2 regions of the Streptomyces sp. NPDC001351 genome follow, and region 1 is predicted to be linked to the other one. Evidence: riboswitches for the same ligand, from Rfam matches in the RefSeq annotation. Region 1 holds a riboswitch; the other holds the start of a gene.

What was found. A riboswitch is a leader RNA that binds a small molecule or an ion and turns the genes downstream of it on or off. The one in region 1 is predicted to bind ZMP and ZTP.
Region 2: it holds a riboswitch for ZMP and ZTP, as region 1 does, so the genes downstream of both, ACFY1U_RS07485 (glycine hydroxymethyltransferase) here and ACFY1U_RS31885 (bifunctional 5,10-methylenetetrahydrofolate dehydrogenase/5,10-methenyltetrahydrofolate cyclohydrolase) in region 1, are expected to answer to the same signal.

Annotation. Positions count from the first base shown of each region.
Region 1 is NZ_JBIAWS010000009.1:269,857-285,364, forward strand. It holds gene ACFY1U_RS31830 (FecCD family ABC transporter permease) at 1-671, shown strand, start outside; gene ACFY1U_RS31835 (FecCD family ABC transporter permease) at 668-1,717, shown strand; gene ACFY1U_RS31840 (ABC transporter ATP-binding protein) at 1,714-2,523, shown strand; gene ACFY1U_RS31845 (ABC transporter substrate-binding protein) at 2,558-3,577, shown strand; gene ACFY1U_RS31850 (acetyl-CoA carboxylase biotin carboxylase subunit family protein) at 3,660-4,835, shown strand; gene ACFY1U_RS31855 (IucA/IucC family protein) at 4,832-6,535, shown strand; gene ACFY1U_RS31860 (MFS transporter) at 6,532-7,734, shown strand; gene ACFY1U_RS31865 (IucA/IucC family protein) at 7,734-9,506, shown strand; gene ACFY1U_RS31870 (type III PLP-dependent enzyme) at 9,503-10,711, shown strand; gene ACFY1U_RS31875 (hypothetical protein) at 10,796-11,089, opposite strand; gene ACFY1U_RS31880 (nuclear transport factor 2 family protein) at 11,262-11,627, shown strand; ZMP/ZTP riboswitch at 11,872-11,955, shown strand; gene ACFY1U_RS31885 (bifunctional 5,10-methylenetetrahydrofolate dehydrogenase/5,10-methenyltetrahydrofolate cyclohydrolase) at 11,979-12,827, shown strand; gene ACFY1U_RS31890 (CU044_5270 family protein) at 12,828-13,802, opposite strand; gene ACFY1U_RS31895 (RNA polymerase sigma factor) at 13,795-14,355, opposite strand; gene ctaD (cytochrome c oxidase subunit I) at 14,461-15,508, shown strand, end outside.
Region 2 is NZ_JBIAWS010000002.1:402,421-417,928, forward strand. It holds gene ACFY1U_RS07435 (GMC family oxidoreductase) at 1-1,134, shown strand, start outside; gene ACFY1U_RS07440 (glycine betaine/L-proline ABC transporter ATP-binding protein) at 1,134-2,195, shown strand; gene ACFY1U_RS07445 (ABC transporter permease) at 2,195-4,138, shown strand; gene ACFY1U_RS07450 (ABC transporter substrate-binding protein) at 4,140-5,111, shown strand; gene ACFY1U_RS07455 (isocitrate lyase/phosphoenolpyruvate mutase family protein) at 5,112-5,840, opposite strand; gene ACFY1U_RS07460 (carboxymuconolactone decarboxylase family protein) at 5,851-6,348, opposite strand; gene ACFY1U_RS07465 (PLP-dependent aminotransferase family protein) at 6,396-7,787, shown strand; gene ACFY1U_RS07470 (hypothetical protein) at 7,919-8,764, opposite strand; gene ACFY1U_RS07475 (AraC family transcriptional regulator) at 8,989-10,038, opposite strand; gene rocD (ornithine--oxo-acid transaminase) at 10,176-11,381, opposite strand; ZMP/ZTP riboswitch at 11,485-11,574, shown strand; gene ACFY1U_RS07485 (glycine hydroxymethyltransferase) at 11,620-13,071, shown strand; gene trpS (tryptophan--tRNA ligase) at 13,228-14,241, shown strand; gene ACFY1U_RS07495 (2'-5' RNA ligase family protein) at 14,379-14,957, shown strand; gene ACFY1U_RS07500 (decaprenylphospho-beta-D-erythro-pentofuranosid-2-ulose 2-reductase) at 14,968-15,508, opposite strand, start outside.

The DNA of each region.
Region 1 (15,508 bases):
TCTTCGCGCTGAAGCTCAACGACCCCGTGCAGTACGTGTGGTTCGCGTTCGCCGGGGCCGCGGGCGCCGCCCTGTTCGCCCAGGCGCTGGCCCGCCGCGCCGGGGACATCGATCCCGTACGGCTCGCCCTCGGCGGCACGGTGCTCCAACTGGTGCTGCTGTCCTGGACGTCGGCGGTGATGCTGCTGAACCAGCGCACCCTCGACGAGGCCCGCTTCTGGCTGGCCGGATCCCTCTCCGGCAGGCCCCTCGCCGTGCTGTGGCCGGTGCTGCCGACCCTGCTGCTCGGCCTGGTGCTCGCCCTCGCCGTGTCACCCGCCCTCAACGCCCTTGCCCTGGGCGACGACTCGGCCCAGGCGCTCGGGGTACCGGTGGCCCGCATCCGGCTGGCGGGCGGCATCGCGGTGGTCCTGCTCGCCGGATCGGCGGTCGCCCTGGCCGGGCCGGTCGCCTTCATCGGCCTCGCCGCGCCTCATCTCGTACGTCCCCTGCTCGGCTCCGACCACCGGCTGCTGGTGCCCGGCTGTCTGATCGCAGGGCCGCTGCTGCTGCTCGCGGCCGATGTCCTCGGCCGGATGGTGATCCGCCCCTCGGAGCTGGAGGTCGGCATAGTGACGGCCTTCCTGGGCGCGCCCCTGCTGGCGCTGCTGGCCCGGAGGGTGGCCCGATGACCGTCACCGTCGCCGCCGTTCGTACGAAGTCCGCCTCCCGGGCCCGGGTGCGACGCCGTGTGTTGCTGTTCGCCGCCGGCGGCATCCTCGCACTGTTCGTCCTGCTCACCGTCTCCCTGACGACCGGTGAGATGCCCATGCCCGCGGGCACGGCGCTGCGGGCGCTGGTCGGGCTCGGGGATTCCGGGGACGTGCTGGTGGTGCAGCAGTTCCGGGCGCCCAGGGCGGTGGCGGCGGTCGTCGCCGGTGCCGGTCTGGGAGCGGCGGGCTGCGTGCTGCAGCGGCTGTTCCGCAACCCCCTGGCCTCTCCTGATGTCATGGGCGTGACAGGCGGGGCCTCGCTGGGAGCGGTGGCGCTGATCGCCGCCGGGGCCTCGCAGACGCTGATCCCGGTCGGCGCGCTGGGCGGCGGCCTGCTCGCGGCGCTGCTGCTGGGCGTGTTCGCCTGGCGGTCCGGGCTCGCCGTCACCCGGCTGGTGCTCACCGGGCTCGCCGTGCAGGCGGGGCTGGCCGCCGCCGTCAACCTGATGATCGTGCGCTTCCCGGCGGAGCTCGCCGGATCGGCCCTGCAGTGGACCACGGGCTCGGTGTACGGGCGGACGTGGCCGGAGGTGTGGGGAGCTGCCGGCGCCATGGTGCTCGCGCTCGCCGCCGCCCTCGTACTGCACCGGCGGCTGGCCCTGCTCGACCTCGGGGACGAGTCGGCCGGGGCCCTGGGCCTCGGAACGTCCGCCGCCCGCCTCCAACTTCTTTTCGTCGCCGTGGCGTTGGCGTCCCTCGCGGCCGCGCTCGCCGGTCCGGTGACCTTCGTCGCGCTCGCCGTACCGCACCTCGTGCGCCTGGTCACCGGTCCGCCGACGGCCGCGTCCCTGGGGCTGGCCGGTCTCACCGGAGCGGTGCTGCTGCTCGCCGCCGACCTGGTGGTGCAGCACCTGCTGCCGATCGAGGGGCTGCCGGTCGGGGCGGTCACCGCCACGCTGGGCGCGCCCTGGCTGCTGGTGCTGATGTTCCGGCAGAGCTCACCCGTGCAGAGGAGCCACGCATGACCAACCAGTTGCAGACCCAGGGCCTCGATCTGCGCTACGGCGACCGGCTCGTCGTCGGCGGGCTCGATCTGACGCTGCCGGGCGGCGCCGTCACCGCGATCGTCGGTCCCAACGCCTGTGGGAAGTCGACCCTGTTGCGGGGGCTGAGCCGGCTGCTCGCCCCGTCCGCGGGCACGGTCACGCTGGACGGCGCGGACATCCACCGTATGCCGGCGCGGACGCTCGCCCGCCGGATGGGACTGCTGCCCCAGCAGCCGGTCACCCCCGAGGCGATCACCGTCGAGGCGCTCGTACGCCTGGGCCGGTATCCGCATCAGCGGCTGCTGAGTCCCTGGTCGGCGGCGGACCAGCGGGCGGTGGACGAGGCACTGGAGCGCACCGGCACCGCGTCCCTGCGCGACCAGCCCGTCGACCGGCTCTCCGGCGGCCAGCGGCAACGCGCCTGGATCGCCCTGGCGTTGGCGCAGGACACCGAGCTGCTGCTGCTCGACGAGCCGACCACCTTCCTCGACCTGCGGCACCAGCTCGACGTCCTCGACCTGGTGGCCGCCCTGCACGCCGAGGCGGGCCGCACCGTGGTGATGGTGCTGCACGACCTCGGACAGGCCGCCCGCTACGCGGACCACATGGTGGTCCTCAAGGAGGGCCGCCTCGCCGCCGCCGGCACCCCGGCCGACGTCCTCGACGCGGATCTGGTCAGGTCCGTGTTCGACGTGGACTGCCGGGTGATCCCCGACCCGGAGACCGGCACTCCGCTGGTCGTCCCGAAAAGCAGCGCGGTCCGGCAACCGGCCGCATCCGCCTGACCCACGACTCCCCTACCAGAAGGACCCACCCCCCATGTTCAAGCGCTCTCCCCTGCGCGGAACCGACCGGCTGATCGCCGCGCTGCTCTCCGTCGTGCTCGGTACGGCCGTACTGGCCGCCTGCGGCAGCGAGAAGACCGACGCGGCCGACACCGCCAAGGCCTCCGGCGTGGCCTCGGCCGGCTTCCCGCGCACCCTGAAGACGGTGATGGGCGACGTCAAGATCCCCTCGCAGCCCAAGCGGGTCGTGGTGCTCGACACCGGTGAGCTGGACGACGTCACGCTGCTCGGCATCGACCCGGTCGGCGCGGTCGCCCCGCACTTCAAGAGCGAGGGCGGCTTCCCGACGTATCTGAGGGGCGAGCTGAGCGGCACCGCCGACGTCGGCCCGCTCCTGGAGCCCGACCTCGAGAAGATCGCCTCGCTGAAGCCGGATCTGATCCTGTCGTCGAAGGTCCGGCACGAGAAGATCTACGACAAGCTGAGCGCCATCGCCCCGACCGTCTTCACTCAGACCACCGGCGGTGTCTGGAAGCAGAACCTCAAGGTGCACGCCGAGGCGCTCGGCCTGGAGAAGGAGGCCGCCGCGCAGCTGAAGGAGTACGAGACACAGGCCAAGGCGCTGGGTGAGGCCATCAGGAAGAAGAACGGCGGCACCATGCCGACGGCGTCCGTGGTCCGCTTCATCGCCGGTCCGACCCGCCTGTACCAGACCAACTCCTACAGCGGTGTCGTGCTGAACGACATCGGCTTCAAGCGGCCCAGGTCCCAGGTGTCGAACGACCCCGCCGTCACCATGAAGGACGTCAGCCCGGAGGAGATCGACCAGGCCGACGCCGACCTGGTCTTCGTGACCACCGCCGACACCCCGGACAAGACCCAGGAGAAGCAGGTCACCTCCAACCCGGTCTGGAAGTCCCTCAAGGCCGTCAAGGACGGCAAGGTCTTCACCGTCCCGGACGAGACGTGGATGTCCGGCATCGGTGTCCAGGCCGCGGAGCAGATGCTGAAGGACGTGGCGAAGGCCACCGGTGTGGAGCTCCCGAAGAAGTAACTCCCGCTCTTTCGGGGCGGGTCGCAGCAGCGCCGCGTCCCGCCCCAACCCCCCACCCACCAGCGGAAGTTGTTCATCAGCCATGCGCCTGTATCTGCTCGCCCTCAATCCGACCGACTCCGTCTCCGAGGGCTTCCTGCCGGCCGCCGCCCGGCTGGGCCTGGACGTCACCGTCCTCACCGACCAGCCCGAGGCCCACCGACGCACCCACCCGGACACCGAGGTCCTGGAGTGCGACGTCCGTGACCACCGGGCGGTCATCACCCGGATCTCGACGCACCACCGCCCCGGCGCCGTCTTCACCAACAGCGACCACCTCCAGGGCCAGGCCGCCCTGGCCGCCGCCTACTTCCGCCTGCCCGCCAAGGACTGGCGCGCCGCTCTCGCCACCAAGGACAAGGCGGAGATGCGGCGCCGGCTCGCCGCCGCCGGCGTGGACACGGTGTGGTCGGCCGAGCTCACCGAGCCGGTCGCGCCCCACGACGCGCCGTATCCGTGCGTGCTCAAGCCCCGCGAGGGCGTGGCCAGCGAGGACGTCGTCCTGGTCGAGGACGCCGAGCAACTGACCACGCACGCCAAGGACATCCTTGAGCGCCGCCCCCGTGCGGTCCTGCTCGTGGAGGAGTTCCTCCAGGGCGAGCTGTACACCCTGGAGACGCTCGGTGACGGACACGTCCGCCATGTGCTGGGCGGCTTCCACACCGAACTGTCGCCCCCGCCGTACTTCATCGAGGAGCGCCTCACCTTCGTACCGGCCCATCCAGAGCCGGTCGTCGCGCAGGTGCTCGCCCAACTGGACGCGCTGGGTGTCGGGTTCGGCGCCTGTCACACCGAGTTCGTGGTGCACGCGGGGCGGGCCAGGATCATCGAGGTCAACTACCGTGCCATCGGCGACCAGTGCGATCTGCTGCTGGCCCGGTTGCTGGACATACCGCTCTTCGAGCTGATCCTCCACGCCCATCTGGGCGAGCGTCTCCCCGCCGACCTGGGAGCCCGCCGCAACGGCGCCGCCCGCCTGGACTACCCGTGCGCCGACCGCGCCGGAACCCTGACCGAGGCTCCCGCAGCGCAGGAACTGACCGTCGACGGCGTTCATCTGACGTATCGTCCGCTGCGATCGGTGGGCGAGCGGCACGAGCTGTACCGCACCAACCGTGACTACCTCGGTGTCCTGCGGGCCGTCGGCACCGACCAGGCGACGGTTGACCGGGTGTCGGTCGACTTCCTGGCCGCACAGCGCTGGGAGATCCAGCCGTGACCGCGCCGACCGTGAGGGACACCTGCGAGGCGGAGCTGCTCACCCGCGTGCTCAGCGCCCTGCTGCGGGAGGACGTGGTCGGGCTGCGCAGCCGCAGCACACTCGCGCACCGCCCGGACGGCGACTGGCTGCGGCTGCCCACCACCGAGGACGCCCTGCTGCTGCCCGTCGTCGAGGACGGCTACCAGTGCGAGCACCGCGCCCGGCTGCCCCTGCTCGTACGGGAGTCGAACGGCTCCGAGCTGACCTCGTACGAGACCGTGCTCGGTGCGCTGTGTGAGCTCGCCGAGCCCGTGGACCGCGCCGGCTTCGAGGCGTTCACCGAGGAGTGCCGTCAGACGCTGGACACGATGCGACTGCACGCGCGGACGCGGGAGGAGGTCGGCCAGCGGCTCCTCGACCGGTACGGGCACGATCCGGCCCGGTGGACGGGTCTGGCGTACGACACGCTGGCAGCACGAATCGACCATCCCGTCTATCCGACCGCGCGCGGCCGCGCAGGCTTGTCGGAGGAGCAACTTCGGGCGTACGCACCGGAGTTCCACCCCCGTTTCGCCCTGCGCTGGCTCGCTGTGCCGCGTGAGACGGTGACCCTGACCGGCGCGCTCCCGGAGCTGTGGCCCTCGCCGGCGCGGCTCGGTCTGCCCGAGGTGGAGCGGACCCATGTGGCGCTGCCCGTCCACCCGTTGACCATCGGCGCGCCGCTCGACGAGGCACTGTCGACCACCGGCCTCGCCGGTCGTGTCCTGCTCGCCGAGCAGGCCCACCTCGAAGTCGTGCCGACGCTCTCGATGCGCACGGTCGCGGTGGCCGCGGATCCGTCCCTGCACCTCAAACTCCCCCTGGCCACGGCCACCTTGGGCCTGCGCAACAAGCGCTCCATCAAGCCCGGCACGCTCGTCGACGGCGCGGCGGGGCAGCGGCTGGTGGAGGCGGTGATCGCGCGCGAACCCCGCTTCCGGGGCACGATCCTGCACGCCGACGAGACCACGTACGCGCACGCGGGCCATGAACTCCTCGCAGTCCTGTGCCGCCGCTTCCCGGCCGGTTCCGAGGAGTCCGTCGTCGTTCCCCTGGCGGCGCTCCTCGCCGAGGCGCCCGGCGGGCGACTGGTCCTCGACCACCTGGCCGACCGCTTCTACGGCGGCGATCCACTGGCCCTGCTGGACGCCTGCCTGTCCTTGCTGTTCGACTGGCAGACCACCCTGTTCGGCTACGGCATCGCGCTGGAGTCGCACCAGCAGAACGTCTCGCTGGTGCTGGCGCCGGGCAGGGTGCGGCTGCTGTTCAAGGACAACGACGGGCCCCGCATCAACGCCTCGCGACTGGCGGACGTGCTGCCCGGGCCGTGGGGCTTCGACGACCCGCGGACCCTCACCGCCGGGGACGGACCGGTGGCCGACGTGTTCGCCACCATCACGGTCCATCTGTGTGCGGGGGCCTACGCATTCGGGCTCGCCGGGCAGCGGAAGGCACTGCTGGGGATCGTCCGCGACCGGCTGGCGGAGGCCGTCGAGCGGCTCGGTGGTGACGCGGGCGCGGTCCTGCGGGCGCATGTCCTCGATGCGCCGCGGCTGCCGGTCAAGGCCATGGTCACGGCCGGCACCCTGCTCAGCAAGGAGCGCTCGGGCGCCGCGGACGTCAACAAGTACTACACGAGCGGCCCCAACTACCTGCTGCCCGAGGGGGGTTCCGTATGAGCGCCGAGACTCTGCGGATGCCGGGTACGGCGTTCACCCGCGGTCATGTGCACGCGGTCGCGGGCTGCTACTTCGTGGCGTCGTTCGCGGCGCTCGGGCTGCCGCCGTATCTCACCGAGATCCTCCCGGAGCTGGGTGACCGCCACGCCCGCTGGGCGGGCGTGCTGTACGTCGTCCCGACCGTGTTCGGCGCGCTGGGCGCCCCGCTGTGGGGACGGCTCGCCGACCGCTACGGCCGTAAACGGCTGCTGCTGCGCGCCCAGTTGGGGCTGGCCCTCGCTTTCCTGCTCGCGGGCTGGGCGGACTCCCTGGCCACGTTCACGGTGGCGCTGGTACTGCAGGGCATTCTGGGCGGTACGTTCGCCGCCTCGAACGGGTACCTGGGCGCCGCGTTGGAGGGGCCCGCCCTGTCCAAGGCGCTCACCTTGATGCAGGGCAGCGCGCGGGCCGCGCTGGTCGTGGCCCCGATCGTGGTCGGCTCGCTGTCGGGCCGGCTCTCACCGCACCGCCAGTACGCCCTGCTCGCCGTACTGCCGCTGGCGGCCGCTCTGTTGCTGGCGGCGCTGCCCGAACCGGAGCCTGCCGCCCAGGAGTCGGAGTACGCCCCCGAGACGCCTGCCGCGCTCCAGCCGCCCGTGATCTCGCTCAAGGCCCTGTATGCCTTGGAGTTCGCCTTCGTCTTCTCCACGGTCATCTCCTTCCCCTATCTGATCGCCCTGGTCGACGACCGCCTGCCGGGCACCTCGCCGACCCTCTCCGGTGTGCTGTTCGCCCTCCCCCACCTGTGCTACCTGGTCTCGGCACTGGCCGTGCACTCCGCCTTCCACAGCCGTCCCCGCACCGGGATCGCGCTCGGCTTCGCCTGTATCGCACTCGGGCTCGCCGGGCACGGAGTCGCCGGCGACCTGCCCACCCTGATCGCCGTACGGCTGCTGCTGGGCGCGGGCCTCACCCTCGGCCTGGTGTGCCTGTCGGTGCTGGCCGCCGACTGCGCCAAGGGCCGCGCCCCGGGCGGGATGTTCGGCTCGCTGGAGTTCTTCTCCAAGGCCGGCGCGGTCGCCGCCGGAGTGGCCGCGGCGGCGGGCAGCGCCCGCTTCGGCCCGGCCGCACCCGTGCTGACCGGCAGCGCGGCCGCCGCCGTCACCGTACTGGTCACTGTCCTCCCTCCGCTGACCCTCCGCACCCGCAGGAGCCGCTGATGCCCTCGCTGATCCGTCCCCAGACCTCGTCCGGGGGGACCGCGGTCTCGCCCTGCCCGCCCGCCACCGCAGCCGCGCCCGCCGGGCTCCCCTCCGCCGACGACGCCGTGGCCCACACGCTCCTCAACTGCCTGCTGCGCGAGGTGTCGGGCCCCGAGCACCAGTCGGTCGTCGCCGACGGCCGGCTGCTGCTGCGGCTGCCCCGCCGCGGAGTGCTGCTGCGGGTCGCGCTGCGCCGCACCTCGCTGCTGGGCGCACACCGCTTCACCGGCCCCGTGAGCGAACAGGGCGAGGACGGCTGGTCGGAGGTGGACTGGCGGCGCCTGGCCGAGTACACGCACGACGAGCTGTCACTGCGCACCGGCGTGCGCAACGAGGAGTTCCTCGATCAGATCGCCTCCAGCCACGACGCCATCACCACCGCACTCGCCGCCACGCGCCCGGCCCGCCTCCCCGACGACCGGCTCTCCGCCTATCTGGCCTCCGAGCAGTCCCTGCTGTTCGGGCACCGCTTCCACCCCACACCCAAGGCCCGCACCGGCGACCCGCGTGCCTGGTCCGCGTACGCGCCCGAGGTCGGAGCCTCCTTCCCGCTGCGGCATCTCGCCGTCCGCGCCCATCTGATCGCCGAGGAGTCCGCGGACCCGTCGGCGACCGCCCCGCTGGACGGACTGCGCACGGACGTCCCCGAGGGCTACCGGCTGCTGCCCGCCCACCCCTGGCAGTACGAGACGCTCCGGGCCCACCCGGCCCTGCGGGCCGCCCTCGACCGCGGTGACATCCTCGACCTGGGCCCGGGCGGACACCCCTTCGCGGCCACCGCGTCGGTGCGCACCCTCTACGACGGGGAGACGTTCCTCAAGTTCAGCCTGAACGTCCGGATCACCAACTGCCTGCGCAAGAACAGCAGTTACGAGCTGTCCGGCGCCGTCGCCCTGACCCGGCTGCTGGCCCCGGCACTCGCCGACCTGGCCGGCCGCTTCCCCGGCAGCGCCGTGCTGCGCGAGCCGGCCTACCGCACGCTGGCCCTGCCCGGCCCGGACGGCACCCCCGACCGCGACCTGTTCGAGGGCTTCGGCGTCATCGTCCGCGAGGGCCTGCCGCGCCGCCTCGCCCCGGGCACTGTTCCCCTGCTCGCGGCGGCCGTCGCCGACGAGCATCCGACCGGCGCCGCCCACATCTCACGCCTTCTCGACGGAGCGGACGTACGCACCACCCTCGCCTGGTGGTCGACGTATCTCGACCTGCTCGTCCCGCCCGTCCTGGCCGCCTACTTCGACCACGGCCTGGTCCTGGAACCCCACCTGCAGAACGTCCTGGTGTGTGTCGGCGCCGACGGCATGCCCGCCCAGGTCCTCTTCCGCGACCTGGAGGGCGCCAAGCTCGTCCCCGAGCACCACGCCGGGACGCTGGCCGCGCTGCCGCCCGATGTCGCGGGCCCGATGACGTACGACGCGCAGCGCGGCTGGGACCGGGTCGTCTACTGCCTGCTCGTCAATCACATCGCCGAGCTGCTCGCCGCCCTCGCCGACCTGCACCCGCAGGCGGAGGCGGCCCTGTGGGCCCGGGTGCGCGCCACACTCCAGGCGTACGCCGACGGCCATGGCTGTCCGCCGAGGCTCGCCGCCCTGCTCGCCGGGGTGCCGCTGCCCGCCAAGGCCAATCTGCTCACCCGCTGGGAGCGCAAGGCGGACCGGGACGCCGGGTATGTCCGGCTGCCGTCCCCGCTCGCCGAGGACATCCTGCGGGACACCTCCGGGAGCGCCCGATGACCGACCCGACGCCTGCGGTCCGCGACCGCGTCCTGTCCCTGCCCGCCACCGAACTGCCCGCGTACGTCTACGACTTGGCGGCGCTGCGTGCCCATGCCGCCGCGGTGCGGGCCGCACTGCCCGAGCGGGTCGAGGTCTACTACGCCGCCAAGGCCAACCCGGAGCCGGAGATCCTCGGCGCGCTCGGCCCGTACGTGGACGGCTACGAGGTCTCCTCGGGCGGTGAACTCGCCCATGTGGCCGAGGCGGTGCCGGACCGGCCGCTCGCCTTCGGTGGTCCCGGCAAGACGCCGGACGAGGTGCGGGCCGCGCTGGAGCTCGGCGTCGAGCGATTCCATGTGGAGAGCGAGTACGAGCTGCGCATGCTGGCCGAGCTGGCGCGGACGTCCGCACCGGGACGACGGGTGGCGGTTCTGGTCCGAGTCAATCTTCCGGTCGCGGACGGGGCGCTTGCGGGCAGCTCACTGGCGATGGGGGGCCGTCCGACGCCTTTCGGTCTGGACCCGGCGCAGGCCGTCGGCATCGCCCGGGCGCTGGCCGACGGCATGTATCCGCACCTTGAACTACGGGGTGTTCACGCGCACCTGGCCAGTGGCCTGGAGGCGGCGGAACACCTGGCGGTGGCCGAATCCGTGGTGTCCTGGGCGAGGGGCCTCGGTGTACCGCTCGCCGAGGTCAACGTCGGCGGCGGCATGACCGTCGACTACACCGATCCGGAGCGCCGCTTCGACTGGGCCGCGTACGGCAGCGGGCTCGCCCGTCTCACCGAAGCGCACCCGGAGCTGACCCTGCGCATCGAACCGGGGCGGGCGCTGACGGCGTACTGCGGCTGGTACGCCACCGAGGTGCTGGACGTGAAGCGCAGCCACGGCGAGGAGTTCGCGGTGGTCCGTGGCGGCACCCATCATCTGCGGACTCCGGCGACGAAGGGGCACGACCAGCCCTGTTCCGTGCTGAAGGTGGACGCCTGGCCGCACCCGTGGCCGCGGTCGGCCGCCGAAGGCGACCGGGTCACTCTGGCGGGGCAGCTGTGCACGCCGAAGGACGTCCTGGCCCGCCGGGTGCCCGCGCCGGGGCTCAGGGCCGGCGACCGGGTGGTGTTCTCACTCGCGGGCGCCTACGCCTGGAACATCTCCCACCACGACTTCCTGATGCACCCCCGGCCCGGTTTCCACTTCCTTCACCCTTCAACCGCAGGGCTGTGATCAGGCCACCGGCACAGCGAAAGGGCCGCCCAAAGAGGGGCGGCCCTTTCGCTGTGCGCGGACGTTCGATGCGGCGTCGGTGTGTTACAAGGCCCCCGGGAACCCGCTTGCGGCTCCCATGCGGGCGACCCGGTCCAGCTGCTCGAGGTTGTTGAGGCGGTTCAGATGCTGCAGCTGCTCGGACGGGCGCGGCACCTCGGCCCTGCGCTCCGCCGGGATGCCGCTCTGGGCGAGCGAGTCGAGCGTGGAGATCGGGTTGAGCTCGCTCGCGTCCTTGTTCTGGATGGTCGCGTCGGACGCACAGGCAAGCGGCGCGGCAAGGGCGGTGATTCCTGCGGCGAGACCAACGGCGGCGACGATACGTCGTGTTGAGATCATGCTTCGCACAACGTCAGCGGGCCTGCGGCGGTCACGGCCGCGCCACGCCACTCACCCGTCAGGGGCAGTGCTCCGGCTGCGCTTGCCGAGGCTGCCACGGCGGAGGAGCCTCAAAGGAGAGGTCCTGCGCGGCCCGCACCTCCTCGGGTCGCGGCCCTCGAAGGAGGTCATCATGGGCACCACGGCAACTCCCGGCTTCAACGCGGACACCCTGCGCAAGGGGATCGAAGGACACACTGCGGCGGATCTTCTGTCGCTCTACGCGGACGACGCGCAGATACGCATCGTGGACCGCAACACCCAGCCCAGCCAGCCCAAGGTTCTACGCGGTCGCCAGGAGATCGGCGCGATGTTCGAGGACATCTACAGCCGTGACATGACGCACAAAGTGGACCAGTGCATCATTCAGGGCGACCACGCCGCCTACAGCCAGTCCTGCCAGTACGCGGACGGGACGCGTGTCCTGGCGGAGTCGATGATCACATTGCGCGACGGCAAGATCGCCGAAGAGGTCCTGATCCAGGCATGGGACGAGTAGGCGGCAGAACCGCGAGGGTCCAGGTCACCTCCCGCTTGACCTGGACCTTCTCGGCCCGTGCGGCGTTCGGGCGGATACGTCCGGCCCGGCCTCGGGCGAGGACGGCAGAACGGCTGGCGTCGGTGGCCCTGCTGCGGTCGGTGCTGAGAGCGAGGCGGTCCCGCCGGCTTCCCGCTGCGCGCAGACGCCGTGTCCTGCACCGGTGAGAGCGGCCCCTGACTGCCGTAGCGGCTCGGCTAGTCTGAGGGCGGGCCGTGACTGGCGCTGAGGTGGAGCACCACCGGGGAGCGGCCACGCAGAGCCGATGCCGTGCGCCTGGGCGATATCGTCACACCAGCCCAGGAGTGGATCATGCCCCAGGCCCGGCTCATCGACGGCACCTCCCTCGCCCGGCGCATCGTCGAGGAGACCGCCAAGCGGGCGGCCGACCTCACCGAACGGACCGGAACGGCGCCCTGTCTGGCCACGGTTCTGGTCGGCGAGGACCCCGCCTCCGTCACCTACGTCCGGATGAAGCGGAACCGCTGCCGCACGGCCGGTATCGAGTCGCGCCAGGTGGAGCTTCCCGCCGCCACGACCACCGAGGAACTCGTCGGCGCCCTGCACGCCCTGTCGGACGACCCCGGTGTGCACGGCATTCTGCTGCAGCACCCGATGGGCGAGCACATCGACGAGCGAGCCGCGTTCGAGGCGATCGCGCCCGAGAAGGACGTCGACGGCGTCACCTTCGCCTCGTTCGCGACGATGAGCTTCGGCCTGCCGGGCTTCGTGTCGTGCACGCCGGGCGGCATCATGCGGCTGCTCGACGAGTACGGCGTCGACCCGTCCGGGAAGCGGGCCGTGGTCGTGGGCCGCAGCGCCATCCTCGGCAAGCCGGTCGGCATGCTGCTGCTCGCCCGCGACGCGACGGTGACGTACTGCCACTCCCGTACCCGGGACCTGTCCTCGGTCGTGCGGGAGGCGGACATCGTGGTCGCCGCCGTGGGGCGGCCGCGGCTGATCCGGGGCGAGGACATCAAGCCCGGCGCCGTCGTGATCGACGCCGGCTACAACCCGGGAAACGTCGGTGACGTCGACTTCGACTCCGCCGTGGAGCGGGCCGGGCTGATCACTCCGGTGCCGGGCGGTGTCGGTCCGATGACGATCGCCACGCTGCTGGAGCAGACCGTGGATGCCGCCGCCCGGCAGCTCGGGGTGTGATCAGCGCATCCAGGCGCTGTAGTCCATGACGTCGCCTGCCTTGACGCCGTACTGCGGCTCCGCCTTGGTGAAGACGGTCTCCAGGCCGAGGACCGCACCGGTGGACGGCTGCATGATCAGCATCACGCGGTAGCCGGCGCCCTGGTACTCGTACGCCTGGCCGCGCCGCCCGAGCCGGTCCGTGACCTGGCCGACCGGCCGCAGCCCTTCGGTGCCCGCGAGAAGCCGGGCGAGCGTCGCGGACTCGCGGGCGCCGAGGGTCCAGTGGTCGAGCAACACCGCGACGCCGTCGAGGAGTTCGGGGGTGGTCAGCTCGGTGTGGGTGGACGTGGCCTCCTGGAGGTAGGCCCGCAGCCGCGCCGTGTCGTTGGGCGGCGGCGACTCGGGCGGCGCGTCGCTCCAGCTCGGCGGATAGGTCTGCCTGCTGATGACATGGCCGTCCTCGACCAGGTGCGGATCGCCGCCGTCGTCACGCAGGACCGGCCGGCCGGGGTGGCGCGGGTCGGTCGCCACCACGAGCTCGGTGTGGCTGTCGTCCGCCTTCCAGCGCACGACGCGCTCCTCCGGGAGCGTCACCGGGGGCTTGTCGTCGCTCATGCCCATGCTCCAGGACTGCACATGCGTGCCCTTGCGCAGCTTCGGCGCACCCTCCGCCGTGACCTGCCGCTGTGCCCGGTCGGCCAGTACCCGAAGGGGTACGGGGGTGGAGTCGGCCTCGACGACGAGCGGGCGGGGCGCGGCGATCGCGGGGGTGGTGCCGGGGCCGCTGAGCAGCAGTGTCAGCGCGGTCGCGGCGACGACGGCGGTGGCGGCGAGGCCCCAGACGAGCCGGGTGCGGCGGCGGCCCGTGGGGCGTTCGTGCAGCAGCCGGCTGAGCCGGCGTTCGGCGTGGTGGTCGAGGGGGCCGTCGCCGTAGTGGGGACCGTCGACCGGCACCGGGTTGGCGCGGCGCAGGAGTTCGAGTTCGTCAGCCATGGCCGTGTTCCTTCGAGGCGGTCGCGTCGGCGGAGGTCACGCTGGGGCGCAAAGGACCCATGCGGTCTATCTCGGCTCTCAGCCGGAGCCGGGCGCGGTGCAGCCGCATCGATGCGGCCCTCGTTCCGCAGCCGAGGGCGACGGCGACCTCGTCGATGCCCAGTTCCTCCCATGCCGTCAGGCGCAGCACCTCCTGGTCGGCCTCGGACAGCCGGGCCAGCGCCTCGTGCACCCAGCCGCCCGGGGTGTCGGCGTCGGGGCTCGCCACGATCTGCCGGCCGTGCGCGGTCTCGTCGTTGCCCAGGCGGTCGACCAGCCGGCGGCGCCGCCCGTAGCCCCGTACCGCGTTCGAAAGGCAGTTGCGGGCCACGCCGTACAGCCAGGGCAGGGGGGATCCCGGCAGGTCGGCCCGGCGTCGCCAGGCGACCGTGAACACCTCCGCCACCACTTCCTCCACCTCGCTGGTCCGCCCGTCCAGTCGCCGCGCGACATAGCGGCTGACCGCCCAGTAGTGCTCGCGATAGGCAGCGGCGAAGATCTCGTCGTTGCTCATGTCCCGTTCGTGTCCGGCACCGTCCGGATCGTCACACCCGTTTCCGTGATTCTCGTCGCGTCACTCGAGTGTGACCGGCGTGCCCGGATCGGACACAGGCGGGGCATGAGGCACCTCAAGTGGCTGACGGCCACTGATCACAAGACGATCGGAACGCTGTATCTGGTCACGTCGTTCGCGTTCTTCCTGATCGGCGGCGTGATGGCGCTGCTGATGCGCGCCGAGTTGGCCCGTCCGGGCCTGCAGATCATGACGAACGAGCAGTTCAACCAGGCGTTCACGATGCACGGCACGATCATGCTGCTGATGTTCGCGACGCCGCTGTTCGCGGGCTTCACCAACTGGATCATGCCGCTGCAGATCGGCGCGCCCGACGTGGCGTTCCCGCGGCTGAACATGTTCGCCTACTGGCTCTACCTGTTCGGCTCGACGATCGCGGTGGGCGGCTTCCTCACCCCGCAGGGTGCGGCCGACTTCGGCTGGTTCGCCTACTCCCCGCTGTCGGACGCGGTCCGCTCGCCGGGTGTCGGCGCCGACCTGTGGATCATGGGTCTGGCCTTCTCCGGCTTCGGCACGATCCTCGGTGCGGTCAACTTCATCACCACCATCATCTGCATGCGCGCGCCGGGCATGACCATGTTCCGTATGCCGATCTTCACGTGGAACGTGCTGCTGACGGGTGTTCTCGTGCTCCTGGCCTTCCCTGTGTTGGCCGCGGCGCTGTTCGCGCTGGAGGCGGACCGCAAGTTCGGTGCGCATGTCTTCGACGCGGCCAATGGCGGCGCCTTGCTGTGGCAACACCTCTTCTGGTTCTTCGGCCATCCGGAGGTGTACATCATCGCGCTGCCGTTCTTCGGCATCATCAGCGAAGTGATCCCGGTGTTCTCGCGCAAGCCGATGTTCGGCTACATGGGCCTGATCGGCGCGACGATCGCCATCGCGGGTCTGTCCGTGACCGTGTGGGCCCACCACATGTATGTCACCGGCGGTGTACTGCTCCCGTTCTTCTCCTTCATGACGTTCCTCATCGCCGTACCGACCGGCGTGAAGTTCTTCAACTGGATCGGAACGATGTGGAAGGGGTCCCTGTCCTTCGAGACCCCGATGCTCTGGGCGACCGGCTTTCTGATCACCTTCGTCTTCGGCGGTCTGA
Region 2 (15,508 bases), on a different contig from region 1:
ATCGTCCCGGTCGACGAGAAGGACCGGAACGACATCGCCCAGGACTTCGTCGACGCCGCGCAGCACGCGGTCGGCGTCCCCCGGATCGAGGGCTTCAACCGCTCGCCCTTCACCGAGGGCGTGGGCTTCTTCGACCTCGCCTACCACCCCGAGAACAACAAGCGGTCCTCGGCTTCGGTGGCCTATCTGCACCCGGTGATGGACGAGCGCGAGAACCTGACGATCCTCCTGGAGACCTGGGCGTACAAGCTGGAGCTGAACGGCACCCGGGCCGAGGGCGTGCACGTCCGCACCAAGGACGGCGAGGAGATTCTCGTACGGGCGCGCAGCGAGGTGCTGCTCTGCGCCGGTGCCGTCGACTCCCCGCGGCTGCTGCTGCACTCGGGCATCGGTCCCCGGCAGGACCTGGAGGCGCTCGGCATACCCGTGGCGCTCGACCTGCCGGGCGTCGGCGAGAACCTCCTCGACCACCCCGAGTCGGTGATCGTCTGGGAGACTCACGGCCCCCTGCCGGAGAACTCCGCGATGGACAGCGACGCCGGGCTGTTCGTGCGCCGTGACCCCGGACACCAGGGCCCTGACCTGATGTTCCACTTCTACCAGGTGCCCTTCACGGACAACCCGGAGCGGCTGGGTTACGAACGGCCCAGGTACGGCGTCTCGATGACGCCCAACATCCCGAAGCCGAAGAGCCGCGGCCGGCTCTACCTCACCAGCGCCGACCCGTCGGCGAAGCCCGCCCTCGACTTCCGGTACTTCACGGACGAGGACGACTACGACGGCCGCACCCTGGTCGACGGCATCCGCATCGCCCGCGAGATCGCGCAGACGGAGCCGCTGGCGAGCTGGCTCAAGCGCGAGGTGGCGCCCGGCCCGCACCTCACCGGCGACGAGGAGCTCGGCGAGTACGCGCGCAAGGTCGCGCACACCGTGTACCACCCGGCCGGGACCTGCCGTATGGGGGCGAGCGACGACGAACTGGCCGTCGTCGACCCGCAGTTGAGGATCCGCGGTCTGGACGGCATCCGCATCGCCGACGCCTCCGTGTTCCCGACCATGACCGCCGTGAACCCGATGATCGGAGTGCTGATGGTCGGGGAGAAAGCCGTAGACCTGATCGGAAGTGGTGCGTGATGAACGCGACGAACGTGATGAGCAAGCCGGTCTTCTCCGTCGAGGGGCTGTGGAAGGTGTTCGGCCCGAAGGCCGACCGCGTCCCCGCCGATGCCGGGCTGACCTCGCTGGAACCCGCCGAACTCCGCGCCCGCACGGGGTGCACCGCCGCCGTGCGTGACGTCTCCTTCGACGTGCGCAAGGGCGAGGTGTTCGTGGTGATGGGCCTGTCCGGCTCCGGCAAGTCGACGCTGGTGCGCTGTCTGACCCGGCTGATCGAGCCGACCGCCGGCACGATCGCCATCGACGGCGAGGACGTCCGCGCCATGGACAAGTCCCGGCTGCGTGAACTGCGCCGCCACCGCGCCGCCATGGTCTTCCAGCACTTCGGCCTGCTGCCGCACCGCACGGTCCTCGACAACGTGGCGTACGGCCTGGAGATCCAGGGCGTGGGCAGGTCCGAGCGGCGCTCGCGTGCCCAGGAGGTCGTCGCCAAGGTCGGTCTGGACGGCATGGAGCAGCGCCGTCCGAGCCAGCTCTCCGGCGGTCAGCGGCAGCGCGTGGGTCTCGCCCGCGCCCTGGCCGTGGACCCCGAGGTCCTGCTGTTCGACGAGCCGTTCAGCGCCCTCGACCCGCTGATCCGGCGGGACATGCAGGAGGAGGTGGTCCGTCTGCACCGCGAGGAGGGCCGCACGATGGTCTTCATCACCCACGATCTCAGCGAGGCCCTGAAACTCGGCGACCGCATCGCCCTGATGCGCGACGGCCGGGTCGTCCAGCTGGGCACCCCGGAGGAGATCGTGGGCAGCCCGGCCGACGACTACGTCCGTGAGTTCGTCCGGGACGTCTCCCGTGAGCAGGTCATGACTGTACGCACGGCCATGCGGCCCGGCGACTGCGGCGGCACGGAGCATCCTGGGGCGCTCGCGCCGGGTGAGCTCGTCGCCGACGCGATCAAGGTCGTGGCCGCGAGCGGCAAGCCGGCGTGTGTGGTCGACGACGGCCGCTGCCTGGGGGTCGTCGACCACGAGAGGCTGCTCGGCGTCGTCGCCGGAACGGAGCCGAGGAAGGAGGCCGCCTGATGGCTACCGTCACCGCATCCGCCCCGCGCGCACTGCCCGGCGGTCTGCTGAAACACCGCGCGGTGCAGAAGCTGCTGCTCCTCGCCCTCGCCGCCGCAATCCTCGTCCCGCTGGCCAACGCCCGATGGGCCAGCGGCAGTTGGCCCGCCGCCCTCACCGTCGACCTCTCCAAGCCGCTCACCAGCGCCAGCAACTGGGTCATCGACAACCGCGACAGCAACCCGCTGTTCCTCTACTTCTTCGGCTACCTCAGCAACGCGGTCGTGATCTCCGTACGCGCCGTGTACCTGGTGCTCCTCGCCGCGGGCTGGGCAGGCGTCACGGCCCTCGGCGCCCTCGTCGCCTGGCGCGTCGCCGGAGTCCGGCTCGCCCTCGGCACGGGCGCCGCGTTCCTGGCCTGCGGTCTGCTCGGCATGTGGGTGCCGACCATGCAGACGCTCGCGCTGATGGTGGTAGCGGTGCTCGTGTCGGTCGTCGTCGGCATGGTGCTCGGGCTCGCGGCCGGACTCTCCGACCGCCTCGACCGCGGCCTGCGCCCGGTCCTCGACACCATGCAGGTGCTGCCCGCCTACGCGTATCTGCTGCCGGTCGTCCTCGTCTTCGGCATGGGCGTGCCCGCCGCCGTCCTCGCGACCGTCGTCTACGCGGCTCCGCCGATGGCCCGCCTCACCGCCCTCGGTCTGCAGGGCGCCGACAAGGAGGTCCTGGAGGCCGTCGACTCGCTCGGCGCCACCGCGCCCCAGCGCCTGCTGACCGCCCGGATCCCGCTGGCCCGCAAGGAGCTCCTCCTCGGCCTCAACCAGACGATCATGATGGCGCTGTCGATGGCCGTCATCGCCTCCGTGATCGGCGCGGGCGGCCTCGGTGACCGCGTCTACCAGGCGCTGGCCTCCGTGGACGTGGGCGCGGCGCTCGCGGCCGGCATCCCGATCGTGCTGCTCGCCGTCGTGCTGGACCGAGTGACCGGCGCCGCGGGCGAGCAGGCCGGCGAGGAGCCCGGAAGCCTCAGGCCGTGGCTCTACGCGGCGGCCGCCGCCGTGGCCGTCGCGCTCGCCGGACGGCTGGCGGGCCGCCTCGACTGGCCCGACTCCTGGACGTTCGACATCGCCGAGCCGGTCAACCGCGCCGTCGACTGGATGACCGCGCACCTCTACTCGGGCGTACCCGTCGTGGGCGGCACCGCCGACTGGGCGGGCCACTTCACCACCTGGGTGCTGAACCCGGTCCGCAGCGGTCTGCAGGGGCTGCCCTGGTGGTCGGTCCTGCTCGTCGTCGCCGCCCTGGCCTGGCTGATCGGCACCTGGCGCACCGCGCTCACCGCGGTCCTCGCCATGGCCGCGATCGGCGTGCTCGGCGTGTGGCAGCCCTCGCTCGACACGCTCTCCCAGGTGCTGGCGGCCGTCGCCGTCACCCTGGTCCTGGGCTTCGCCATCGGGATCGCGGCGGCCCGCAGCGACCGGTTCGAGCGTCTGCTCCGCCCCGTTCTGGACGTCTTCCAGACGATGCCGCAGTTCGTGTACCTGATCCCGGTGGTCGCGCTGTTCGGCGTGGGCCGGGCGCCCGCCGCGGCGGCCGCCGTCGTCTACGCGCTGCCCGCCGTCGTCCGCATCACCACGCAGGGCCTGCGCCAGGTCGACCCTGCCGCCCTGGAGTCGGCCCGCTCGCTCGGCGCGACCCCCGCCCAGCAGCTGCGCCAGGTGCAACTCCCGCTCGCCCGGCCGGCGTTGCTGCTCGCCGTCAACCAGGGCGTGGTCCTCGTCCTCGCCGTCGTGGTCATCGGCGGCCTGGTCGGCGGCGGCGCGCTCGGCTACGACACCGTCTTCGGCCTGGCACAGGGCGACCTGGCGACCGGCCTGGTGGCGGGCGCCGCGATCGTCTGCCTGGGCCTGATGCTCGACCGGGTGACCCAGCCGACCGAACGCCGCGCGAAGAAGGGAGCGTGACATGCGACTTCGTACGAAGACGAGTACGGCTCTGAGTACGGCCGCCGTGGTGGGCTCCCTGGTGCTGCTCACCGGCTGCGGCGCCGCCGACATGACCAGGCAGGCGTCCCCGTTCGCCAACGCGCAGGGCGCCAAGTCCGTGACCCTGTCCGTCCAGTCGTGGGTGGGTGCGCAGTCCAACGTGGCCGTCGCCCAGTACCTCCTGGAGCACAAGCTGGGCTACCGGGTCGACACCGTCCAGGTGGACGAGGTCCCCGCCTGGGACGCCCTCAGCCAGGGCCGCGTCGACGCCATCCTGGAGGACTGGGGCCACCCCGACCAGGAGAAGCGCTACGTCGACGACAAGAAGACCATCACGCGCGGCGGCGGCCTCGGGGTGACCGGACACATCGGCTGGTTCGTGCCGACGTACCTGGTCAAGCAGCACCCCGACATCACCGACTGGAAGAACCTCAACAAGTATTCGTCGCTGTTCCGCACCGCGGAGAGCGGCGGCAAGGGCCAGCTGATGGACGGTTCACCGTCCTACGTCACCAACGACAAGGCGCTGGTGAAGAACCTGAAGCTGGACTACCAGGTGGTGTTCGCGGGCTCCGAGGCCGCGCAGATCACCCAGATGAAACAGTTCGCCAAGGAGAAGAAGCCCTTCCTGACGTACTGGTACGCGCCGCAGTGGCTGTTCAAGAAGGTCCCCATGACCGAGGTGAAGCTGCCGCCGTACAAGGAGGGCTGCGACACGGACCCGGCGAAGGTCGCCTGCGCCTACCCGCACACCCCGCTGCAGAAGTACCTCAACGCCGACTTCGCGAAGCGGGGCGGCAAGGCGGCGGCCTTCCTGAAGAAGTTCAAGTGGACGACCGAGGACCAGAACCAGGTCTCCCTGATGATCGCCGACCAGAAACTGACCCCGGAGCAGGCGGCGAAGAAGTGGGTGGACAGCCACGCGTCCACGTGGAAGGCGTGGCTGTCCTGATCACGGCAGCTTCCTCAGCTGCTCGGCCATCCCCTGCAGCGCCAGCGCCGCCCACCGCTGCAGCCCGGGCCCGAAGGTGACGCGGGTGGCCCCGAGTTCACCGAGTCCGGCGGGTGAGGGGTCCCTGCCGTCCAGCGTGCCGTGCATGTTGATCGGCCCCTGGATCCCGGACCGCAGCAGCGGCAGTACGTCCGCCGGGGCGCCGATCGGATAGACGCAGTCGGCGCCCGCGGCGACGTACAACGCGGCCCGCTCGATGGCCCGTTCGGGGTCGCCGTCGCCGTACGCGAAGGTGTCGACGCGGGCGTTGACGAAGAGCCGGTCGCCCGCCGCGTACCGCACCTCGGCGAGCCACTCGGCGTGCTCGTGCGGGTCCTTGAGGACACCCCCGTTCGAGTCCTCGAGGTTGCAGCCCACGGCTCCCGCCTCCAGCAGCCGCTCCACCAGCTCCTCGGGCGCGAGCCCGTACCCGTCCTCGACGTCCGCCGACACCGGTACGTCCACGGCCCGCGCGATGCGCGCCACCGCGGCGAACATCTCGTCGGCCGGTGTGGAGCCGTCCTCGTGTCCGAGGGAGGCGGCGATCGCCGCGCTGGGCGTCGCGAGGGCGGGGAAACCGGCCTCGACGAACACCCGGGCGCTCACCGCGTCCCAGGGTCCGGGCAGGACGAGCGGGTCGTCCGGGGTGCGGCGCCTGTGCAGCGCGCGGAAGACATCCACCTTCCTCATGACGTACGGCTCACTTGTGCTGTCCCGCCTCGTAGTGGCCGGGAGCCATGCGGCAGGTCACGCCGAACCGGTTCCATGCGTTGATCACCGTGATCGCGGCGATCAGCTGCGCCAGCTCGGGCTCCTCGAAGTGCTTGGCGGCCTGCTCGTACACCTCGTCCCGGACGAATCCGTCGGTCAGCACGGTGACGGCCTCGGTCAGCTCCAGGGCGGCGAGCTCCTTCTGGGTGTAGAAGTGCTTCGACTCCTCCCACGCGCCGAGCTGGACGATCCGCTCGACGCTCTCCCCGGCCGCGAGCGCGTCCTTGGTGTGCATGTCCAGGCAGAACGCGCAGTGGTTGAGCTGCGAGGCGCGGATCTTCACCAGCTCCAGCAGCTTCGGGTCGAGGCCCTGCCGGGCGGCCGCGTCGAGGCGGACCATCGCCTTGTAGACCTCGGGGGCGTGCTGGGCCCACAGGAGCCGGGCGGGCTGCTCCGGCGCGTACGCGGTGGCTTCTTCTGTCGTCATGCCCACGACCCTAGAAGGGAGGCAGCCCAGCGGTATGGTCCATTCCCATGGCGAAATCCTGGGCCACTTTGGGCGTCGACCTGCACCTGGAACCGACAGGTCCTGGCCTTCGCAGGGGTCTGACCGACGCCCTGCGCGAGGCCGTACGCACCGGCCGGCTGGCCCCCGGCACCCGGCTGCCCTCCTCTCGCACCCTCGCCGCCGACCTGGGCATCGCCCGCAACACGGTCGCCGACGCGTACGCCGACCTGGTCGCGGAGGGCTGGCTGACGGCCCGGCAGGGCTCGGGCACCCGGGTGGCCGACCGGACGGTGAGCCGGCCCGCCACGCCCGCCCCCCGCCCCCGCACCCTCGACCGCCCCGCCTACGACCTCATCCCCGGCACCCCCGACCTGGCCTTCTTCCCGCGCGCCCAGTGGCTCAAGGCCGCCCGCCGCGCCCTCATCGCGGCCCCGCACCGGGCCCTCGACTACGGCGACCCGCGCGGCCGCGTCGAACTGCGCACCGCCCTCGCCGGCTACCTCGCCCGCGCCCGGGGCGTACGCACCGACCCCGAGCGCATCCTGGTGTGCGCCGGCATCTCACACGGCCTGCGCATCCTCGGCGCGGTCCTGCGGGCGCGCGGCGCGAGCACCGTCGCCGTGGAGTCGTACGGCCTGTATGTGCACTGGGACCTGCTGGCTCAGGCCGGGCTGCGGACGGTCCCGCTGCCGTTCGACGAACGGGGCACGAATCCGGGCGGGTTGACGGACGAAGACGCGGTCCTGCTCACCCCCGCCCACCAGTTCCCGATGGGCGGCACCCTGCACCGCGACCGGCGCGCCGCCGCCGTCGAGTGGGCGCGCCGCACCGGCGGCCTGCTCGTCGAGGACGACTACGACGGCGAGTTCCGCTACGACCGCCAGCCCGTCGGCGCCCTCCAGGGCCTGGACCCGGACCACGTCGTCTACGCGGGCACGGCCAGCAAGTCCCTCGCCCCCGGCCTCAGACTGGCCTGGCTGGTCCTGCCGCCGGACCTCGCCCGGGAGGCGGCGAAGGCCAAGGGGCACATCGACTCCTGCGGGGCCCTGGACCAGCTGACGCTCGCCGAGTTCCTCACCTCCGGCGCCTACGACCGGCAGGTGCGCGCCGCCAGGCTGCGCTACCGCCGCCGCCGGGACGCGCTCGTCGCGGAACTCGCGCGGCGGGCCCCGCAGGTCGGTGCCACGGGTATCGCGGCGGGCCTGCACGTGGTGCTGCGGCTGCCGCCGGGCACCGAGCAGGCGACGCTGCGAGCGGCGGCCTGGCAGGGCCTCGCGGTGCACGGGCTGCACCGCTACCGGCACCCGCTCGCGACCGTGGAGCCGCACGACGCACTGGTGGTGGGCTACGGGACCCCACCGGACAGCGCATGGGCGGGCACCCTGGACGCGCTGTGCGCGGCACTGCCGGAGGTGTAGCCCTCAAGGCCCGCGGAAAGCGCTCCCGGTGCCGGTCGTGGCCGCGCATCCGGACGTCGCGCACCGGCCACGAGCAACCGCCCGACGGGCTCCGCGGCTACCGGCGGATGAGCAGCCGGAGGAAGAACCGCTCACGCCGCCGCTTCCGTGGTGGTCGGGGCGTCCGTCGTCGGTGCCTCCCCGAACCGCGCCAGCGCCAGCGCCCCCGCGACGGCGACCAGGAACCCCAGCACCGCAAGCCAGGCGAGCCCCTCCCGGGTGCGGTCCCCGAGCCACACCACACCCACCGCCGCAGGACCGATCGTCTCGCCGATCACCATCCCGGCGGTGGCCGTGGTCACCGAGCCGCGCTGCAACGCCGAGGTCAGCAGCAGGAATGCGGCGCCTCCGCCGATGACGAGGGCGTACGTCGCCGGGTTGGTGAGCAGCTCTGACGGTGCGAGCGAGTCGATCAGCCGCACCGACACCTCCACCACCCCGAACCCGAACCCCGCGCCGAGGCCCAGCACCAGTGCCCGCCCCCGCCCGGACCACCGCCCCCCGAACAACCCGAGCAGCAGCACCAGGACGGCGATCGCGAGCATCGCGTACTTCAGCGCCGTCGACCCCTCGCGATCCCCCTCGGCTCCGGACGCCAGCCCCAGCATGGCGAGCCCGGCGCACACCACCCCGACCGCACCCCACTCCGTCCCGCTCAGCCGCACCTGCAGCAGGCGCGCCGCGACCACCCCGGTCACCGCCAGGCTGGACGCGAGCGCCGCGGCCACCGCGTAGATCGGGATCGACCGCAGGGCGGCGATCTGGAACAGGAACCCCAGCCCGTCCAGCGCCAGCCCGGCCAGATACCGCCACTGCCGCAAGGCCCGCAGCAGCAGCGCCGCCTCCCCGCCCTCACCCGTGTCGGCCGACCGCGCGGCAACCGCCTGCAAAACCGTCGCGGTACCGAAGCAGACCGCCGCGCCCAGCGCGCACACCATCCCAAAGATCACAAAGTGACTGTAGGGGAGACGCACGGGAACCGGCGACGCCCGGTGTCCGCTCTCACCGATCTCTGGCTTTGCACACCGGTGCAAGGTGCATGTCCGCGAGGGCCGTTGTCCCTGCCCCTGCTGCCGCCCGGCTCGGCTCCCCCGAACCACCGTCCACGACCCGGGCGGCAGGTTTCCACCATCGCCCCGACGCCCCTCGACCGGCTATCCGGTTACGGCTGAAAAGCCGCCGTTTTGTGGATAGCGCCGGGCTCACGGACCGCCCCAGTCCCCCGCAACGTCTGCGACGGCGTCTCCCCGTACGTCTGCCGATAGTGCCCGGTGAACCGCCCCAGATGCGCGAACCCCCAGCGCAGTGCCACCTCGGTGACCGTCCCCAGCGCCTGCCCGTCGGCGATCACGAGCAGATCGCGCCGGGCCAGATCCAGCCGTACGCGCCGCAGATACGCCAGTGGAGTCGTGGCCAGATGGCTCCGGAACCCCTCGCGCAGGCTGCGCGGACTCACCCGCGCCGCCACCGCCATGTCGGCCACCGAGATGGGCTCGTGGGCATGCTCGGCACAGAAGTCCGCGGCCCGCCGCACCGCATGGGGCAGCACCGCGGGCCCGCGGCCCGCCACCGCTTCGCTGAGCCGGTGCGGCTGCGCGTCCAGCAGACCGTCGACCAGCAACTGCTCGAAGTGCCCCACCGCCAGCGGCGATCGCGCCGCCAGCCCCGAGTCGGCGAACTCGGCGAACGCCCGCACCACCCGCAACCACGCCCGGACCACCCCCATCCGCGGATCCAGCACCGGTGCGAAGTGCAGTGGCACGGAGGGCAGTTCACCCAGCCGCACCGCGAGCGCCCGGTCGACGGTCTGCCGGGGAATGATCAGCACCCGGTTCAGCGTCTCCCCGCTCCACCGCATCGACAGCCGCTGCCCGGGATTGACGATGCTGAGCACGGAAGCCAGGGCGACCCCGTCCGCGGTGACGATGCCGTCCCCGGCGAGCGGCACATGGATGTTGTAGAACTCCGGCAACTCGCCGGGCGTGACGTCGACCTCCGCCCCGTACCCCAACTCGTACAGCGCCACGGCCCCTTCGTGCACGCACCGGAACCGCCCGTCGACCGGATGCTCGTCCAGCACCGTCAGCCGGTGCGGCGCGAACCGCTTGCTGACCAGCGCGTGCAACTCCTCGACGTCACGCCCCCGAAAGAGCAGCCCCCGCCCCGCACCCGCCGGCACGGCACCCGACCCGCCTTCGCCCATGACGGACATGCCTCTCGCCGCGTGTCTCCTGCGCCCGTACCGCCCGAGTTTCCCGGCCTCCGCGGGCCCTCGTCGAGGGCCGAAGGTCCCGAAGCCGAAGCCCGAAGCCCAGGCTGTACGGGAGTACGCCGCCCCCGTCGAGCGGCTCAGATCCCGAGCACTGCCCGCAACTGGGCGAGACCCCAGTCCAGGTCCTCCTTCGCGATCACCAGCGGAGGTGCGATCCGCACCGTCGGCCCGTGCGTGTCCTTCACCAGCACCCCCCGCTCCATCAGCTTCTCGGACACCTCCCGTCCGGTGCCGTACCGCGGTGCGATGTCGACACCCGCCCACAGCCCCCGCCCGCGGACCGCCTTCACCCGTCCCGTGCCGGTCAACGCCCGCAGTTCCCGGTGCAGATGACCGCCCAGCTCCGCGGACCGCGCCTGGAACTCGCCCGTCCGCAGCATCGCGATCACCTCCAGCGCCACCGCGCACGCCAGCGGATTCCCGCCGAACGTCGAACCGTGCTCACCGGGCCGGAACACTCCGAGGACATCGGCCGACGACACCACCGCCGACACCGGCACGATCCCGCCCCCCAGCGCCTTGCCGAGCACATACACATCCGGCACCACGCCCTCGTGCTCGCACGCGAAGGTCTTTCCGGTCCGTCCGAGACCCGACTGGATCTCGTCCGCCACGAACAGCACGTTCCGCTCCCGCGTCAGCTCCCGCACCGCCGGCAGATAGCCGGCCGGCGGCACCAGCACCCCCGCCTCGCCCTGGATCGGCTCCAGCAGCACCGCCACCGTGTTCTCCGTGACCGCCGACCGCATCGCCGTCAGGTCCCCGTACGGCACGATCTCGAAGCCCGGCGTGTACGGACCGAAGTCCGCCCGCGCCTCCGGGTCGGTGGAGAAGCTGACGAGGGTCGTCGTACGGCCGTGGAAGTTGTTGCCCGCGACCACGATCTTCGCCATCTCGGCGGGCACGCCCTTGATCCGGTAGCCCCACTTCCGGGCCGTCTTCACCGCCGTCTCCACCGCTTCCGCGCCGGTGTTCATCGGCAGCACCAGCTCCATCCCGCACAGGTCGGCGAGCTCGGAGCAGAACGCCGCGAACCGGTCGTGATGAAACGCCCTCGACGTCAGCGTCACCCGCTCCAGCTGCGCCTTCGCCGCCTCCACCAGGCGCCGGTTGCGATGCCCGAAGTTGAGCGCCGAGTAACCGGCCAGCAGGTCCAGATACCGCCTCCCCTCCACATCCGTCATCCACGCCCCGTCCGCGGAGGCGACGACCACGGGCAGCGGGTGGTAGTTGTGCGCGCTGTGTGCGTCGGCGGCGGCGATGAGTGTCTCCGTAGCGGTCACGGGATCTCCCGAAGGTGCCAGGTGCTGTGCGGGTGCCCCTTTCCTATCGTCGCTCGCATGGTGGACGCGGGACCTCTGCCTTTCGACGCGCCCGGTAGGCTGATCGACGGGTCGTGACTGGCGCGCAAGGATGGGACGGACCATCGGGGAGCGGCCCGTGCGTGACCGAGTGCCGTGCGCCTGGGCCAGACCGAGAACCGTGACCGCTTGCACGCCACGCCACCCGGAGGCCGACGACATGTCAGAGCAGCAGCCCCTCTCCACCGAGTCCACCGCCTTCCGTGCCGCCCTGGACGTGATCCGCGCGGTCGAGCCGCGGGTCGCCGACGCCATCGGTCAGGAGGTCGCCGACCAGCGCGAGATGCTCAAGCTGATCGCCTCCGAGAACTACGCCTCCCCGGCCACCCTCCTCGCGATGGGCAACTGGTTCAGCGACAAGTACGCCGAGGGCACCATCGGCCGCCGCTTCTACGCAGGCTGCCGCAACGTCGACACCGTCGAGTCCCTCGCCGCCGAACACGCCAAGGAGCTCTTCGGCGCCCGCCACGCCTACGTCCAGCCGCACTCCGGCATCGACGCCAACCTCGTCGCCTTCTGGTCCGTCCTCGCCGACCGGGTCGAGGCCCCCTTCCTGGAGAAGACCGGCGCCCGCCAGGTCAACGACCTCACCGAGGCCGACTGGGCCGAGCTCCGCCAGGCCTTCGGCAACCAGCGCATGCTCGGCATGTCCCTGGACGCCGGCGGCCACCTCACCCACGGCTTCCGTCCGAACATCTCCGGCAAGATGTTCGACCAGCGCTCCTACGGCACCGACCCCGCCACCGGCCTCATCGACTACGAGGCCCTGCGCGTCTCCGCCCGCGAGTTCAAGCCGCTGATCATCGTCGCCGGCTACTCCGCCTACCCCCGGCTGGTGAACTTCCGCATCATGCGCGAGATCGCCGACGAGGTCGGGGCGACCCTGATGGTGGACATGGCGCACTTCGCCGGCCTGGTCGCGGGCAAGGTGCTGACCGGCGACTTCGACCCGGTCCCGCACGCCCAGATCGTCACCACCACCACCCACAAGTCGCTGCGCGGCCCGCGCGGCGGCATGGTCCTGTGCGACGACTCCCTCAAGGACCAGGTCGACCGCGGCTGCCCGATGGTCCTCGGCGGCCCGCTCCCGCACGTCATGGCCGCCAAGGCCGTCGCCCTCGCCGAGGCGCGTCAGCCGTCCTTCCAGGACTACGCCCAGCGCATCGTCGACAACTCCCGCGCACTGGCGGAGGGCCTGATGCGCCGCGGCGCCACCCTCGTCACCGGCGGCACCGACAACCACCTCAACCTCATCGACGTGGCCACCTCCTACGGCCTCACCGGCCGCCAGGCCGAGGCGGCCCTGCTCGACTCGGGCATCGTCACCAACCGCAACGCCATCCCCGCCGACCCGAACGGCGCCTGGTACACCTCCGGCATCCGCATCGGCACCCCCGCCCTGACCACGCGTGGCCTGGGCACCGCCGAGATGGACGAGGTCGCGGGCCTGATCGACCGCGTCCTCACGACGGCCGAGCCGGGCACCACCAAGTCGGGCGCCCCGTCCAAGGCGCAGCACGTCCTCGACCCGAAGATCGCGGACGAGATCTCCCGCCGCGCCACCGACCTCGTGGCCGGCTTCCCGCTGTACCCGGAGATCGACCTGGGCTGACCAGCGCTTTCGTGGCTCCTCCCGCGGCGGTCCGGCACCCTGCCGGGCCGCCGCGCGGCATATCGGCAGCTCTGCCGGGCCGCAGCGGACGGATCGGTCCCCACCTGTTTCCGACCAGTTCCGGATCGGCTCGACAGACCTGAGAGAATGGTGAACATGGCCTCTGATCGTCCCCGCGTGCTCTCCGGAATCCAGCCCACCGCAGGCTCGTTCCACCTCGGCAACTACCTGGGCGCCGTCCGCCAGTGGGTGGCCCTGCAGGAGTCCCACGACGCGTTCTACATGGTCGTCGACCTGCACGCGATCACGGTTCCGCAGGACCCGGCCGAGCTGCGCGCCAACACCCGGCTCGCCGCCGCCCAGCTGCTCGCCGCCGGTCTCGACCCCGAGCGCTGCACGCTCTTCGTCCAGAGCCATGTCCCCGAGCACGCCCAGCTGGCCTGGGTCATGAACTGCTTCACCGGCTTCGGCGAGGCGAGCCGTATGACCCAGTTCAAGGACAAGTCCGCCAGGCAGGGCGCCGACCGCGCCTCCGTCGGCCTGTTCACGTACCCGATCCTCCAGGTCGCCGACATCCTGCTCTACCAGGCCAACGAGGTCCCGGTCGGCGAGGACCAGCGCCAGCACGTCGAGCTCACCCGCGACCTCGCCACGCGCTTCAACGGCCGCTTCGGCGAGACCTTCACCATCCCGAAGCCGTACATCCTCAAGGAGACGGCGAAGATCTACGACCTGCAGGACCCGTCGATCAAGATGAGCAAGTCGGCGTCCACGCCGAAGGGCCTCATCAACCTCCTCGACGACCCCAAGGCCACCGCCAAGAAGGTCAAGAGCGCCGTCACCGACACCGACACCGTCATCCGCTACGACGCCGAGAACAAGCCGGGCGTCAGCAACCTGCTGACCATCTACTCGACCCTGACCGGCAGGACGATCGCCGAACTGGAGCAGGAGTACGAGGGCAAGATGTACGGCGCGCTCAAGACGGACCTCGCCGAGGTCATGGTCGAGTTCGTGACGCCCTTCCGGGAGCGCACCCAGCAGTACCTGGACGACTCGGAGACGCTGGACTCGATCCTGGCCAAGGGCGCGGAGAAGGCCCGCGCCGTCGCCGCGGAGACCCTCTCCCAGGCGTACGACAAGGTGGGCTTCCTGCCCGCCAAGCACTGACGCGCACCGGCGCACGCATGCACCACTCGGCAGAGCGCTGCACATCACTACGGTTGCGCCTGCCCGCGACCCGGCCGTGGCCGTACAGTCGATAACCGACGGCTGAGAACAAATCCGTCACGACGACAGGAGACGACGTGGGGACCGTAACGATCGGCGTGTCGATCGCGGTCCCGGAGCCTCACGGCAGCCTGCTCCAACAGCTGCGCGCGGGCTTCGGCGACGCCGCTGCTCACGGCATCCCCACGCACGTCACCCTGCTGCCGCCGACCGAGGTCGACGGCAGCGACCTGCCGACCGTGGAGGCGCATCTGGCCGAGGTCGCCGCGAGTGGCCGGCCGTTCCCGATGCGGCTGTCCGGCACCGGCACCTTCCGGCCCCTGTCACCCGTCGTCTACGTGCGGATCGCCGAGGGCGCCGAGGCCTGCACCCAGCTGCAGAAACAGCTCCGCGACCCGGCGGGCCCCGTCCCGCGCGAACTGCAGTTCCCCTACCACCCGCATGTCACGGTCGCGCACGGCATCGACGACGAGGCGATGGACCGCGCCTTCGAGGAGCTCGCCGACTACGAGGCCGACTGGCCGTGCACCGGCTTCGCCCTCTACGAGCAGGGCGCGGACGGCGTGTGGCGCAAGCTGCGGGAGTACGCCTTCGGCGGCCTGGTGGTGCCGCCGCAGGCCGGGCACGTGGAGCGCGGCTCCCTGCCGACCCGGTGACCACGGGCGGCTACAGGGGCAGCCGGCGGAACAAGCCGCGCGGCACGTGCCGCAGCGCCGACATCACCACGCGCAGCGTGCCGGGCACCCACACCGTCTCCGAGCGCCGCCGCAGCCCCAGTTCGACGGCTGTCGCGACCGCCTCCGGGGTCGTCGCGAGCGGTGTCTTCGCGAGGCCGGCGGTCGTCTTCGAGCGGACGAACCCGGGGCGTACGACCATGACGTGCACGCCCGTGCCGTAGAGGGCGTCGCCCAGGCCCTGCGTGAAGACGTCCAGGCCTGCCTTGCTGGAGCCGTAGATGAAGTCGCTGCGGCGGGCCCGCTCGCCGGCGACCGAGGAGAGCACCACCAGCGAGCCGTGGCCCTGCGTCTGCAGCGCGCGTGCGCTCACCAGGGCCGCCGACACCGCGCCCGTGTAGTTGGTCTGTGCGACGCGCACCGCCCAGGCCGGTTCGCGCTCGTCGCGCGCCTGGTCGCCGAGGATCCCGAAGGCCAGCAGCACCATGTCGACGTCGCTCTCCGCGAAGACCTTGCCGAGGGCGGTCTCGTGG